Linked DNA regions of Mastigocladopsis repens PCC 10914. The protein of the gene in region 2 binds, or shares a complex with, the protein of the main gene of each other region. Links are inferred from orthologs where the notes say so. Each region holds a gene or a part of one and is shown on either strand. Other genes may lie near its edges.

What was found. The genes of interacting proteins can lie anywhere in the genome.
Region 1: the proteins of prfA (region 2) and prmC are in contact, whole or in part, in a crystal structure (PDB 2B3T), measured with the Escherichia coli proteins. The link is inferred for Mastigocladopsis repens PCC 10914 from one-to-one orthologs.

What each region holds. Positions count from the first base shown.
Region 1 is NZ_JH992901.1:5,866,291-5,869,962, forward strand. Bases 1-2,896 are described here. They hold prmC (peptide chain release factor N(5)-glutamine methyltransferase), read left to right. Parts: upstream 1-939; coding sequence 940-1,854; downstream 1,855-2,896. Other genes in these bases: MAS10914_RS0128065 (Tic22 family protein), read left to right, coding at 111-914; MAS10914_RS0128075 (L-threonylcarbamoyladenylate synthase), read left to right, coding at 2,331-2,896. In the rest of the region: more of MAS10914_RS0128075, read left to right, coding at 2,897-2,960; MAS10914_RS0128080 (sensor histidine kinase), read left to right, coding at 3,480-3,672. UniProt on the Escherichia coli protein: Methylates the class 1 translation termination release factors RF1/PrfA and RF2/PrfB on the glutamine residue of the universally conserved GGQ motif, i.e. on 'Gln-235' in RF1 and on 'Gln-252' in RF2.
Region 2 is NZ_JH992901.1:616,717-621,674, reverse strand. The notes cover bases 1,950-4,750. They hold prfA (peptide chain release factor 1), read right to left. Parts: upstream 4,000-4,750; coding sequence 2,899-3,999; downstream 1,950-2,898. Other genes in these bases: rpsI (30S ribosomal protein S9), read right to left, coding at 4,484-4,750; rpmE (50S ribosomal protein L31), read right to left, coding at 4,104-4,346; MAS10914_RS0104920 (hypothetical protein), read left to right, coding at 2,384-2,851; MAS10914_RS0104925 (helix-turn-helix domain-containing protein), read right to left, coding at 1,950-2,184. Also shown: MAS10914_RS35320 (AAA-like domain-containing protein), read left to right, coding at 1-823; MAS10914_RS0104930 (ABC transporter permease), read left to right, coding at 854-1,768; more of MAS10914_RS0104925, read right to left, coding at 1,822-1,949; more of rpsI, read right to left, coding at 4,751-4,900; rplM (50S ribosomal protein L13), read right to left, coding at 4,900-4,958. UniProt on the Escherichia coli protein: Peptide chain release factor 1 directs the termination of translation in response to the peptide chain termination codons UAG and UAA.

The DNA.
Region 1 (3,672 bases), 5.2 Mb from region 2 along the record:
CACAGTCAATTAGCCAAAAGGATACTATAACTAAAACTAGTTGGATCTGTGTGCAAACCCAACCAATTGTCGGACTTAATTTCAGAAGAGTATTAATGCGAGGAGAAGTCATGAATTTATTAGTTCGCTGGGGCACAACATTAACTTTAGTGGGGAGTACTCTGCTGGCAACAGTTTTTAGCGGAAATGCTCCAGTGCTCGCATTGACAGAACAACAAATTAAAGAAAAATTAGACCCAGTACCTGTGTTTTTGATTACTAACAACCAAGGTGTCCCTCTCACTCGTACTGTGCCTAACAATGGGCAAAATGCACAAAAGAAAGAAGCCACGGTGACAGACGTTTTTATGAGTGGGCAGGAGGCTCAGGCTTTTATCAACCAACTGCGGAACGTGCAAGGCAAAAACCCGAAAATGGCAGAAATGTTAAAAAGCCTGCAAGTGACACCAGTACCCTTGGGAATGATTTATCAGAGACTTCGAGATAATGCTAAAAAACCAGACAGCCTCGTGTTTGCTTTTAATCCTGGAAAGCAGGATATAGAAGGGGCTATGGCATTGCTACGCCAAAGCGGTAAAGAAGTCAAGCAGTTCCCCAGTGTACCGATTTTTATCGTTAGGTCGCCAGAAAAGGGGTATGTTTCTGTCAAACGGAAAACTGACAATAAGGAAGTTATTCCTCTGTTCTTAAGTCAAAAAGACGCCCAAGGTTTGTTGAACCAAGTGAAACAACAAGTTCCTAAGGCTGACATTCAGGTGGTGGACATAGACGGAATCATTCAAACATTGCGAGCAAAAAATGATCCATGGCTAAACCAAGTTACCATAGTCCCCTCTTCTGAAACTATGCAGTATATCGTTAGCAAGCAAAATAATGCACCCAAACCCGCTGCACCTGCTGCTCCCAAGAAATAATAAAATTATGCCTTAAGATAGAGGCATGGCGGATAAGCAGTCATCGGTCACTGGTTTACAACTTTGGCAGTGGCGTAACGCGGCAATTCAAGCTGCGATCGCCACTGGCGTTTCACCTGCTGAGGTAGATTGGTTACTACAAGAGGTCGCTGGGTTAGACCGTTTGGCATTGCGTATAGAATCATTCAAAGACTGGAGTCAGATTCCTTTGGAGTTATCTCTAGGGGATTTGGACAAACTCTGGCAGCGACGATTAAATGAACACTTGCCAGTACAGTATGTTGTAGGAGCTACTCCCTGGCGAAAGTATAAAATTGCTGTGTCAAACGCGGTTTTAATTCCCAGACCAGAAACAGAGGACTTGATCGATTTAGCTGTCGCTGCTGCTAGTGAAAGTGGGACGACACCGTTTTTAGAGCAAGGACACTGGGCTGACTTGGGAACTGGTAGTGGCGCGATCGCGATTGGACTGGCAGATGTTTTCAATTCAGCAAGCATTCACGCTGTCGATTACAGTCACGAAGCTCTTGTCGTCGCAATGTCAAACGCCCGAAATTCAGGTTTTGGGGAGCGCATTCAATTTTATCAAGGTTCTTGGTGGGAGCCTCTAGAATCGTTGAAGGGTCAGTTCAGTGGAATGGTGTCGAACCCACCTTATATACCCACCAACATCATACCTACCCTACAACTTGAAGTCGTTAACCATGAACCACATCTAGCTTTAGACGGTGGTGTTGATGGCTTAGATTGTATCCGCCATTTGGTAGAACTTTCCCCCACCTATTTACAACCAGGTGGGGTTTGGCTCATAGAGATGATGGCAGGACAAGCAGATGCCGTGCGAGAAATGTTGCAAAATCAAGGTAGTTATTGCAACATCCAGATTCATCGAGATTTAGCTGGCATTGAGCGCTTTGCTCTGGCATTTAAAAAAAGATAGACGAAAGAAATTGACACTCTCACCTTCACAGGCGAAGCCTGTGAAGGGAGATTCTTGCTTCAACAGGTTTTTCTAGCCCACTGTGGTATAACGAGTTAAAAGCTCTCCCACCGGCACTGACCCCGACAGATTCCCCTCCACAAGCATCTGTTTTACTACCACGGGCTGCCCGACCGCAGTCACAAAATACTTATTCTGATGTATCGTTTGTCTGATTCACAACATTCGACCCCCCTGTTCATCAGGTATTTCTTTTTGGTGATGCGAGTTGTCTGGTGGAGAAACACCAATCTTGCCTAACCCTAACTTTTTTGGTGGCAAGTATATTCTACTACACCAAGGTATTGCGAAGCCATGTTTTTTATTGGTCGCAATTCATCTCACCCTTAAGGCGAAGCCTGTAACGGGAGTCCTCTTGCTTCATTAAGATAGACAAATTTTTGCAATCTTCTTTCTTCTTTCTTCACTTTTTAAAGATGACCCAAGTTTCCTTAGACGCCCTTGTGGCTGGCGTACGTGCTGGTCAATTAGTAAGCTTTCCCACAGATACTGTTCCCGCACTGGCAGCTTTACCAGAACAAGGAGCATTAATTTATGCAGCGAAGCAGCGCAGTCAGGATAAACCCTTAATATTAATGGCAGCAAGTGCTGAAGAAATCTGGTCTTTTGTCACAGGTCGTGGCAATGAGTATGAAATTTGGCAAAGAGTTGCAAAGAAATATTGGCCAGGAGCACTAACTTTGGTATTGCCTGCTTCAGCAAGGGTACCAAAAGCGATGAATTCCGTTTCTGATGAAGATTTTGACCCCCAGAAGGACAAGCCTACTCACCCCATGACAATAGGGATTCGAGTGCCTAACTCCAGGATTGCCCAAACTATTTTGACGCAAACAGGTCCTCTGGCAACCACTAGCGCCAATTTATCAGGTCAACCCCCCTTACAAACGATGGCAGAGATTGAGGCACAGTTTCCCCATGTTTTGACTTTAGCGGCGACGGAATTTAAAGATGAGAGACACGGGATTGGTCTGCCTTCCACTGTTGTAAAATGGACTGAAAAGAATTGGCAAATTTTACGGCAAGGTGCTATAAAGGTAGAGTTTTAAGCCTTGAATTCAGCAGCTAGGGCATTATTTTCTGCATAAGGGGCGTTGCGCCAAGGGCAATTATCGTTTTTGTCGAAGAGCTTATAAACCTATAAAAGGGTGCATCTGAAGGCAGGCAACTCTGAGTTCAGCAAACTCAACTTATTTACAGCGGTTTTCTGTAAGGTGGGCATTGCTTACCAATATCTCAAATGCCTATCACATAAGCTTTTACGGGCAATGCCACCCTACAATTTGTGGTTGAATTTTTTGAAAAGCGCTGTAAGCAGGCTTGGTTTGTCAAATGCTCCCGAACAATTCAGTACTGGGAGTAAGGCACATCGCAGTGCTCTCTACTGAGTACTGTGTGTAAATAATTCCAAAGTTTCCTCTTCTGAAACTGACTCAGAAACAGAAGAATCTTCACCTGTAGCTAGAAATTCAGGATTGGAGGACTGTGTTGGAAAGTGGTGAAATAGGAACTCCGAAGCTTTGTTTTGCGCCTCTAGGGTTAATTAAAAAGGTGATAATTGCCAGATTATGAATTGGAGCAACTGGGTATATCTAGGAGCAGGACTAGCATTGGGGGTAAGTCTTCGTGGGTTATTTGCGCGGCGGGGGGTGTCTTCTAGCTCATCCACAGTATCGTCAGTAGAAGAACAACAGGCTGTACCAGCACTCCTGCAACAGATGAAGGAAACGCAGCTAGCCTATCAAATGGCACGAGAAATGA
Region 2 (4,958 bases):
GGAGGAACAAGTTGACCAAGCAATTTTGAGCGATTTAAATCGGTTTTTGCGTTGGCTGTGTGCCAACGTCTCCCGTCAGTTGCAGCTTGAACCAAGATTAGACGACTGTTGGGATGATGATATTGGCAGCAAAGTGAGTTGCTCAATGTATTTGCGAAGTCATGTGCTGGAGCAAATTGACTCACCTGTGGTCTTGGCTCTGGACGAGGTGAATCAAATTTTTGAGCATCCGCAAGTAGCAAAAGAATTTTTACCTTTGTTGCGTTCCTGGTACGAAGACTCCAAAAGATTGCCCATCTGGCAAAAGCTACGCCTTGTTGTGGTTCACTCGACCGAAATTTATGTTCCCCTACAGCTTCATCAGTCACCTTTCAATGTAGGACTACCGATTCAGTTAACTTGTTTGTGTTTAGATCAGGTGGAACAGTTAGCGCAGTGCTTTGGTCTCAACTGGACAGATGGAGAGGAAGCAAGACTACTCATGGACATGGTGGGAGGACATCCTGCACTAGTACACCTTGCACTCTATCACCTTAGTCGTGGAGAGGTCACTCTGGCGGAACTGCTGCAAAATGCTTCCACATCTGTCGGCATTTATTCTCATCATCTGCAGCGTCATTGGGCAACTTTGCAAGCACAGCCGGAATTAGCGCTCGCTCTTCATAGGGTGATGAATGCTACTGAACCCGTGCAATTAGAATCTGTCTTTGCTTACAAGTTAAGCAGTATGGGGTTAATTAAGTTAGATAACAACAAAGTTACACCCACTTGTCAGTTGTATCGGCAGTATTTTCAGCAAAAATTCCTGACTGCAGCCAGCTAATACCAATTTTTTATTTAGTTATATAGGTTTGTGTCTACTCAAATTCCTCATCCTGATCTACATCCCCCAAATGATGTTGCTGCGTCAAAATTGCCTCGTCCACGGTTAAGCAGGTTACAACCTTTGGCATTGCTAGCACCTGCTGGAATTTGGATGTTGCTTTTGCTAGTGTTACCAACACTAATCATTTTTGAGTTGAGTTTAGTATCAAATATTCGACCTGGGGATATCGTCAATCCCAATGGGTTCGATAATTACATTCGGATACTTGATCCCTTATACCTGCAAGTCATAGGGCGATCGCTCTTTTTTGCACTCAGCTCCACAATGATTTGTTTAATCTTGGGTTTCCCTGTTGCCTATTGGATTGCTCAGATAGCGCCTTGGCGATGGCGAAATTTGCTCCTCATTGGCTTTGTCTTGCCTTTGTGGACTTCTTCCTTACTTCGCTCTTATGCTTGGATAACAATTCTCCGTCCTACTGGGTTACTCAACAGCATACTCAGCAGTTTAAGCTTACCGACTTTAGATGTCCTTAACACCAGTCCAGCTGTCTTAATTGGCATGAGCTATAGCTTGTTGCCGTATATGGTTTTGATTTTATACGCTGCTCTAGAAAAACTAGATAAGCGTTTGCTAGAAGCCGCAGCTGATTTAGGCGCAAATCCCGTCCAAACTTTTTGGAAAGTCACTGTACCACAAACTTTCACGGGAATTGCTGCAGCTTCTTTTTTGGTGTTCATTACAGCATTTGGCGATTTTATCAATCCAGAATTACTTGGCGGTGCTTCCAGCATGACGGCGGCGCGGTTGGTTTATAACCAGTTTCTTGGATCTACTCAAAATTGGGGATTTGGTTCAGCTTTAAGTATGACAATAATTTTGGTGGTCAGTATTGCTATTGCTCTTTTAATTAAGTTTGGTGATGCTACGCCAAAGCGATAGAAAAATTCTTTAAAACACATCTTTAAAAGACAACTGACAATTTAACTAGTGTTCTAACTAGCTTTCGCTTCATCGCCTAATGCTTCTGCCGCAGCAGCCAACCTAGCTGCCCCAGCTTGAACTATTTGAGCCACTTGGCTAAGAGGCAAATGATTGATTTGCCTAAGAATCAAACTTAAATCTGAAGCTTCTGGTACTGGCTTACCTTCTAAACAGCAGAGTAGCTCCTCCAATGTATAGCCTGCTCGTGCTGCAATTTGAGCCAAATTTTCTGTATCTGGCACCTTAACGCCCTTTTCCCACATCTGAACTGCAGTCGCAGAAACTCCCAACAGTTTGCCAAAACCTCGCTGACTCATCGAACCACGAGCTAGCTTGATGATTTCAATCAGTTTTTGTCTGCTTTCTGTATTCACTGCTGGGTTACTACTCAACTTTAATTACAAGTTTACTTGCATTATTACAAGTTTAGTTGTCTGTTGACAGCCTTCTGTTTAAGTAGTAATGTATTACTTAAGTTTTAATATTAAAACTTAAGTTTCTAAATTAACGAACTGGGTGCGTCAGAAGTATTGAGGTTTTAGGTAGATTTGCAGGTAACAGAAAAGGCGCATTATGGTTCGCTATTCACGGAAGATTCGTCGATATCATCGTAGAGGTCAAGGCTTAATTGCTGCTAATAAAATTAAACCAGAAAAATGGCACTTTTCCAAAGCTGAGGCTAAAGAAGCACTGCAAGCACAAGGCTGTAAGGTAAAAGAAATTAAGAAAATCCGCTGCTTAAAGCATCAAGTGTGTATTTCTTACTGGGACGAAAAGGGTAACGTATGCAGTGGTTTTTTTAGCTACAGGATTTTTACTCGTTGGCAAATAGAAGTAGAAAAGTTAATTGAGCGCTGCCTAACTTTGACGGAATGGCGTCACTTGAATCATATCATGCAGTACGAATTTGCTTATTATCCATATCCCAAAAATATCGATAATGCACTCCATAAGACATTAGAAAACCGCCTGTGTGTGTTAGAGGAAACAACACAACAAGCGGTCTTCCAAGATATTGAAAGCCAAGTGGTTAGTTGTTAATGGTAAGAAAACTCATAATTAACAACTAACTCTAACGACCTCAAAGATTAACTGCTAGCCCCAGAAGTGGCAAGTTCCGCTAAGCGTTCTTGCTGGTCTTGAGAAATACAAGCCTGAATAACGCCTTCAAGTTCGCCTTCAAGAAATGAATTGAGCGAGTAGTTTTGACCTAAACGATGGTCGGTGACGCGGTTATCTTTGTAGTTATAAGTGCGAATCTTTTCAGAACGCGACCCTGTACCTACTTGCGATCGCCGCATAGAAGTCACAGCTTCCTGTTGTTCGCGTAACTTCATTTCATACAACTTTGCCCGCAAGATTTGCATTGCCCGTTCTTTGTTTTGCAACTGGCTGCGTTCTTCGGTACAGAAAATGCGGATACCAGTGGGTTTGTGAAACAAGTCAGCCGCTGTTTCTACCTTGTTGACGTTTTGTCCACCAGCACCGCCGGAACGAGCTGTACTCATTTCAATATCCTTCGGGTCGATGTGGATTTCTACGTCATCCACTTCTGGCATGATCGCTACAGTTGCTGTAGAAGTGTGAACTCTTCCCCCAGCTTCCGTAACAGGTACGCGCTGTACCCGATGCACGCCAGCTTCAAACTTCAGCTTGCTGTAAACGTTGTCACCCTGAATTTCCAAAATTGCTTCTTTGAAGCCGCCCATTTCCGCCAGGGATTCGCTCACTAGCTTCACTTTCCAACCCTGGACATCAGTATATCGTGAGTACATACGTACTAAGTCACCCGCCCAGATACTTGCTTCATCACCGCCTGTACCCGCACGAATTTCCAGCATGATGTTTTTATCATCATTGGGGTCACGCGGTAGGAGCAATATCTTCAGGCGATTTTCTAGGTATTCTATTTTTTGCTCAAGTTCTTGAACTTCCAAGGCTGCCATTTCTTGGAGTTCTGGATCTCCTTGAGCTTCTTTTAGCACCTGACGCGCCCCTATTAATTCGTCTTGGGCTGTCTTCCAAGTTTCATAGGTATTTACGACTTCTTCCAAAGAAGAGCGTGCCTTTGCGACTGTTTGATACTCATCAGGGTTTTTGGCAGTATCGGGGTCGGCAAGGCGACGAGTCAATTCATTAAAAGTTTGTTCAACGGATTTTAATTTCTCCAGCAGATATGTTTCAGCCATGACGAATGCAGCGCTCCTTAAAAAATAGCAAATTGGCTTGAGCATTAAATACAACAATCGACCCAGCTGATGCAGGGTCGTCGTTAACAGCTAAAGCCAGCCCGCTACTTTTTCTTTCTGCCGCCTTTGGATTGACCGCCTTCCATCATGCCGTATTTACGCATGAAGCGTTCTACGCGACCTTCGGTGTCGATAATCTTCTGAGTACCTGTGTAAAAGGGGTGGTTTCCAGACCAAACATCTACGTGCAGTTCTGGCTTAGTGGAGCCGACGGTCATGACATGTTGACCGTTGCAGTAAACTTTTGCCTCTGGATACCACTGGGGATGAATCTCTGGTTTAGCCATTTTTCCTTTTGTGGTCTATCTATACATATTATAACTTCTAGCTTTCAGCCATCAGCACTAAAAAAGTTCCGAGCCATGAGTGCCTAAATAGACTAACTCGTTAACCTACTCATAACTCGGTACTCAGGGGATAGCTTTTAACGCTTGGAGTACTGAGGTGCTTTCCGAGCCTTGTGCAAACCATATTTTTTCCGCTCTTTTGCCCGTGGATCACGAGTGAGGTATCCTTCGGTTTTTAATGGTGAGCGGTTCTGTGGGTCAAGTTGGCATAGGGCGCGAGCGACTCCCAGACGAACGGCATCTGATTGTCCGGTTAAGCCGCCCCCTTCAGCTTTTACTAAAATATCGTATTCGTTTTCCAGACCCAGAGTTTCTAAGGGGGCTTTGGCAACGGAGATGTAGTTGGGGTTGAACTGGAAGTAAAGATCTCCTGGTTTACCATTGACAATCATTTGTCCGGTTCCGGGAATCAGGCGTACCCGCGCTATTGCGGATTTACGGCGACCTGTACCCCAGTACATGGCACGACCGCTATTGTTATCTGTTGCTTGCATTAGTCTTGTGCTCCTGGAATTGTCTGAATATTCAACTCTTTTGGTTTCTGTGCTGTGT